2 regions of the Flavobacterium psychrotrophum genome follow, and region 1 is predicted to be linked to the other one. Evidence: riboswitches for the same ligand, from Rfam matches in the RefSeq annotation. Region 1 holds a riboswitch; the other holds the start of a gene.
What was found. Region 1 has a riboswitch for cobalamin ahead of DYH63_RS19610 (T9SS type A sorting domain-containing protein). Riboswitches for the same ligand answer to the same signal wherever they lie in the genome.
Positions count from the first base shown of each region.

Region 2: another riboswitch for cobalamin. It lies ahead of DYH63_RS12615 (TonB-dependent receptor plug domain-containing protein); the one in region 1 lies ahead of DYH63_RS19610 (T9SS type A sorting domain-containing protein).

Region 1 covers NZ_CP031557.1:4,506,290-4,509,455, reverse strand. Annotated here, with positions in the region: gene DYH63_RS19615 (tetratricopeptide repeat-containing sensor histidine kinase) at 1-592, shown strand, start outside; cobalamin riboswitch at 993-1,185, shown strand; gene DYH63_RS19610 (T9SS type A sorting domain-containing protein) at 1,302-2,603, shown strand; gene DYH63_RS19605 (T9SS type A sorting domain-containing protein) at 2,603-3,166, shown strand, end outside.
Region 2 covers NZ_CP031557.1:2,921,601-2,924,766, reverse strand. Annotated here, with positions in the region: gene DYH63_RS12625 (iron chelate uptake ABC transporter family permease subunit) at 1-170, opposite strand, end outside; gene DYH63_RS12620 (ABC transporter substrate-binding protein) at 176-1,312, opposite strand; cobalamin riboswitch at 1,368-1,574, shown strand; gene DYH63_RS12615 (TonB-dependent receptor plug domain-containing protein) at 1,605-3,166, shown strand, end outside.

The sequences.
Region 1 (3,166 bases):
CGAAATTGCCAAGATGAAAGAGCGCAACCGCCTGGCCATGGAGCTGCATGACGGTATATTAAACCGCATATTTACCACCCGATTTAACCTGGAGCAGCTGCAAACCATACAGGAAGACAAAAAGAAATTGCTGGTACATGAACTTCAGGAAACGCAGGATGAACTCCGCAAGATATCGCACGATCTTAAAGAAAGTTTTTTGCCTGAAAATGAAAGTTATGCCGGGGCTTTATACAAGCTCGTGCAAAAACAACAGGAAGCAACCGGGCCAAGCTTTGAGTTGTATGTAGATAAATTTATCAACTGGGGCAGCATATCGCCAGAACGCAGGGTGGCCATTTTCAGGGTGGTGCAAGAAGCCTGTACCAATGCAAAAAAACACTCTGAGGCAGAGAACTGTAATATTGCCGTCATGGCCCAGCGCACAGCATTAAAACTGCGCATCTGGGATGACGGCAAAGGCTTTGATCCTAAAAAAGTGAAATCAGGAATTGGCCTCAGGAATATCAGCGACCGGATCAAAGCGCTTAATGGTACTTTTAATATAAAAAACACGCCCGGAATGGGTACAGTGCTGGAAATAATTGTTTAACCGAAATAGTTGCTGTAAACCTAATGCTGTCAAACTGTAGAAAACACTAATGTACTATCCTACAGTTTGCTGCATTGTGCATTGTTATTAAATAACGGTGCGATGTGTGGGTTGAATTTGTTAAGTAACGTGGCGACAAAGGAACATATTAAAAAACAACTGTTAAAATATATGTTAAATTATATGCTTACCTACAAATGTTAATTGAGGTTTTTCCTCAATTAACATGTAAGAATTTAGCTTCTTTATATTTGTAATTACCAGAGTTTATAGTATTCATGATACAAGATTTTAGGGCATACAAAAAACGCATGTTTTGGTAACCGCCCACATTCATTGAAGAATATTCAGTTACACATACCAAATTGCATTGTTTACAATAATATCTTTAAAAAAATCTTACCTTTGTCGTTGTTAAGGTTACCCACGGTATTTAACCCAGGGTATTAAAAGGGAATTTGGTTAAAATCCAAAGCTGTTCCCGCAACTGTACGCTACTAAGCTTGTTGATACATAAGTGCCACTGTTTTTACTAACGGGAAGGCCATCAGCAAGACGCAAGCCAGGAGACCTGCCTTTACCATTACGAATTTAATATCCTCGGGTAAAGGATCTGGTTTGTTTTATGCCTGCACATGTTTTTTTAAACATACTGCACAGCTACTCATACTTCATCTTAAGCCCATAATTTTTTAATTTAATTTTTAAGATGAAAAAAAACTACTTTTCTAAAAAAATCTGTTTCCTTGTACTTTACTTAACAGCCATTGTTCCGGCTTTTGCACAATCGTTTACCGATGGTATTTTTGTACTTAACGAAGGTGGTGCCGGTAGCGGCAACGCTTCTGTGTCGTTTCTTGCAAACAACGCAGAGCAGCCTGTAAACAACATTTACGCAACAGTTAACCCTACTCAGGGCGCACTTGGTGATACTGCACAAAGTCTTAGCTTTAATGGTAACTATGCTTACATTGTACTAAACATTTCTAACACCGTTAAAGTTGTTAACCGCACTACTTTTGAGTATGTTGCTACAATAAGCACCGGGCTTGTAAACCCGCGCTACATGGCTTTTTACGATGGTAAAGGTTATGTAACCAACTGGGGAAATGGTGGTAGTGCTGCTGATGGCTACATAGCTGTTATAGATCTGCAAACCAATACTGTTGAATCTACTATAACTGTTGCTCCGGGTGTAGAGCGCATCCTTACCGTAAACGATAAGCTATATGCGGCGCACCAGGGTGGTTTTGGCTATGGTACTACGTTATCTGTAATAGACCCTGTAAGTAACACTGTTAGCTCAACTGTTACCGTAGGCGATGTCCCTAACAAAATGATCGTAGATGGCGATTTTATGTATGTACTTTGTGGCGGAAGGCCAAGCTGGGGCGCTCCGGAGACTGATGGTTCTCTTGTAAAAATAAACCTTGCAGATAATACTGTGGTTGCTACAACAAACTATGAAGGCCTGCACCCTGCAAACCTTGAAATAGACACTACCGGTAATTTCTATTTTACATCTGCTGCCGACATTTATAAAGCAGCGTTTACAACACCTGAGACAATTACCGAAATAGCATCTTTAGAGCCTCAGGGCGCTTATGGCGTATATGGCATGAACCTTATAGACGATACCCTTTATGTTGCTGATGCAGGTAATTATGTAAGCCCGGGTACTGCTTATCTATTTAGTACTACAGGTACACCACAGGGTAATTATACAGTAGGTGTAATACCTAACAGTTTTTATAAGGCAGATAGCAGCCTTAGCATTCCTGTACAACAGGGCAATCAGCTTGCGGTATACCCTAACCCGGCATCCGGCCAGTTTTTTGTAACTACCGATGCTGCTGCTGAAGTAGCTGTTTATGACCTTACCGGCAAAGAAGTTTTAAAAGCAAAATATGCTGCAACGGGTGTAAACATTGCAAACCTTTCTCAGGGTATGTATATGGTAAAAATATCTGACGGTAAGCAAACTACCATGAAAAAGCTTATTGTAAAATAATGCGCACTATTATTACAGGCCTTCTCGTTTCTGCTTCGGCATTTTGCCAGTCCTATGCTCCCGCCGCCGGAATGCCCGGTAGTACGGCTGTGGCCAGTAACAGCCCGCAAATTACAGGCTGGGCTACAGGCATAACAGTAACCAGAGGGCCTGTAAATATTGCCAACCCGGATTTTATGGCCGGAGGTAGCAATTTTGCAACATCAGGGCAGCCTGATGCCGCATTAGGCAGTGTAACCGGAAATTCGGTAAGCCTGGGTGATGGCGGGCAGGCAACGCTTAGTTTCGGTACGCCCATTACAAACGAAGCCGGTTTTGACTTTGTTGTTTTTGAAAACGGGGCAAGCGATTATCTGGAACTGGCTTTTGTAGAAGCAAGCTCAGATGGCATTCACTTTTTCCGTTTCCCGGCACATAGCCAAACACAAACCGGTATACAACTGGGCACTTTTGGGTCGCCCCTGCCGGAATACCTTAATAATCTTGCCGGAAAATATGGCGGACGCTTCGGCACACCGTTTAACCTTTCTGACCTGCCAGACGATTTGCTGCTTGATAAAGAA
Region 2 (3,166 bases), 1.6 Mb from region 1:
AGAATAATATAGTCCCATGCGGGTTTTGAAGCATGGTTGCCGGTTAGTGCATTAACCACATCTGTAAGCGGAATTTTTACTGCACCGAGGCTGATATTTGCCAAAAACAGCATTACCAGGGCGATACCCAGGCAAGTAAAAAGAATACTATTTCGGCGTTGGTTGGGCACGTATATTATTGTAATTGTTCGAAGAATTGCAGCTTATAGCCCGGTAATAATTCAGGGTGAAAAATATATACCAGGTCTTTAAGCACCAGGTCAGGGCGGTTTGGGGCAAGCTCATAATATATAAGCCCGCCTGTTTTGCCGGTTTTGGTACTAAACGAATATACTTTTTTGTTTTTAAACGCTTTAAATTCTGCATAATGAGGATTCGCTTCCATCATCTGTTTAAGCGATGTGTACTGGCTTGGGCCTATCCAGTAATCAGCGTTTTGCGCCTTTTCCAGCACGGTTTCAAACGAGAGGCTAAGGCTGCCTGTACCTTTACTGTCTGCCCAAAGGTAATTTGCGCCTGCATCTTTTAAGAACAGTGCGGCCCAGCTGTTTCCTTCCGGTAGCAGCCACTGGTCGTTAAGCATAGCGCCGCCCATAACGGTTGGTTTTTCTTTTATGTTTTGCGCCAGTTTCTGCGCATCGTGGTAGTCTTTTTCAATTTTAGAGAAAATTTCATCGGCTTTATCATCCATCCCGTAAAGGGCGCCAAAAAACTTTATCCATTCGGCTTTACCCAGTGGTGTCTGCTCTGTCCAGTCGCCGTTATACAGTACTTTAAGCCCCGCCTGTTCAAGGCTGTTCAGGGTTTTGTTGGTACTGTTTATCCCAAAAGCTACTACGGCATCAGGGTTAAGGTCAATAATAATTTCGGTATTCAGGCTTTCGTTGGCACCGGCTTCCTTCACCTTACCGCTATCAATAAGTGCACGCGTTTTTTCAGACGAAATATACTGCGTACCGGGAAAGCCCACCAGCGTGTTTTCTACCCCTAAAATCTCCAGCGACGGTATGTGTGTAGTACTGGTAACCACGGCGCTTTTAATGGGTACGTTAACTACTGTATATTGCTTAAGGCTATCGGGCAGGGTGGCGCCTTTTTGCAGCATTACATAAGTATAACTTTCTTTAGCATTGGGCCACGGTTGTGTAACTTTTACAAGGCTAAAGCCTTTATATTTATAAAGTTGCAATCCTTTAGCGTGCTTAATAGCGTTGGTTGTTGCCTGTACTGTAGCTACAGGGGCATCGGTGGTGTTCTTACAGGCTGTTATTGCTAATAGTGCAACAAAAAGCAGGGAAAGTATTTTCTTCATAAAAAATATTCAGCTGCCGCAAAGTTATGAATTAAATTGCGCAACAAAACCTTTATCTTTGCACCCATCTTTAGGTTGCTTTGCGCAAAAGCGCATAACGCATTAAAAGGGAATCAGGTATATGCCTGGGCTGTTCCCGCAACTGTAAGCTTATTCCGCCACGGGCGGAAGGCTGTTGTTATCTGCACACCACTGCTTTTAAGGGCGGGAAGGTAAACAACAGTACGCAAGCCAGGAGACCTGCCTACAGTAAAATTAAATTGTTCGGCCTTCGGGAAAAAAGGCTCCAGCTATGGCAAATAAAAATCTTTTCGTCTTTGTATTCCTGTTCATGTGTGTTGTTGCAAGCGCACAGCAGGACACCATTACCCTTACTGAAGTAATAGTGTCTGATACGCAGCTGCGCGATTTTTCGAAAACGCAGTCTGTACAAAAGCTCAGCGACTCCATTATTGGCAGGAGCGGGGCTTCGCTTACTTCATTATTGGTAAACAATTCACTGGTATATTTTAAAGAAAACGGCCCCGGCATGGTATCGTCGCCGTCGTTTCGGGGTACATCGGCACAGCAAACCGCAGTGGTGTGGAATGGTATTAACATCAATTCGCAACTCAACGGGCAAACCGATTTTAATACATTAAACGCCCGCGATTTTAACGAAGTATCTGTACGTGCAGGCGGGGGTAGCGTTATTTATGGCAGTAGTGCTATAGGGGGCAGCATCCACCTTGATAACTCATTGGTTTTTACAAACCGTTTTGTAAATGAAGTGCGCACCGATTATGGCAGTTTTGCCACAATGGGCGCTAATTATAAGGTTATGGCAGGCAGCGAACGCTTTAGTGTAAATGCCTCTGTAAGTCATAATAAGAGCGATAACGATTATAAATATCCCGGTTACGATGTTTATAATACCAATGGCCAATACCATAATACCAGCCTTAATGCGGCTCTTGGCTATAAACTAACAGATAAGCACATACTGCGCTTTTATAGCTACCTGTTTGACGGGCAGCGCCATTTTAGTGGTACGCTGGCAGCGCCATCAAGCAGTATGTATGATGATACAAATACCCGAAACCTGGTAGAATGGACGGCGCTATACGGCAAATTTACAGGTAGGCTTAAGGCTGCTTACCTTGAAGAGCATTACAAGTATTATGAAAATTATACTAATGAAAATTATACTACAGGCCGAGTAAAAAGCATGATAGCCCGATATGATGCAACCTATGATTTTACCCCAAACCTTAAACTAAATGCCATTGCCGACCTTACTCATAATGATGGCGAGGGTAGCGACATTAAAAGAAACATCCGCAACACAGCATCGGGTGCACTATTGCTTAAGCATAGCATTACAGAAGTATTACAGTATGAAGCCGGCTTGCGGAAAGAAAGCGGTAATGCTTATAGCAGTCCGTTACTTTTTTCGGCAGGAGCCAGGGTAAAGGTAAGCGACTTCTATGCGGTAAAGGTAAACGGCTCACGAAACTTTCGTGCACCTACGTTTAACGATCTGTACTGGGAAGGATCGGGCAACCCGAACTTAAAGCCTGAAAGTTCTTACCAGGCAGAGGTAGGTAATGTGTTTACTAAAGGTACAGCCATGCTGAGCCTTACAGGGTATTACATCCGCCTTACCGATATGCTGCGCTGGGTTCCGGGAGTGGGCGGTATCTGGAGGCCGGAAAATGTTGATAAAGCTAAAAGCTATGGCGGCGAGGCGGTTTTTAGCTGGGATAAAAAATTTGGGCAACACACCTTTAGCCTGAATGCTAACTATGCCTATACCATTTCTCAAAAGGATGGTAACAAAAACCAAATGATGTATGTGCCTAAAAACAGGGCAAC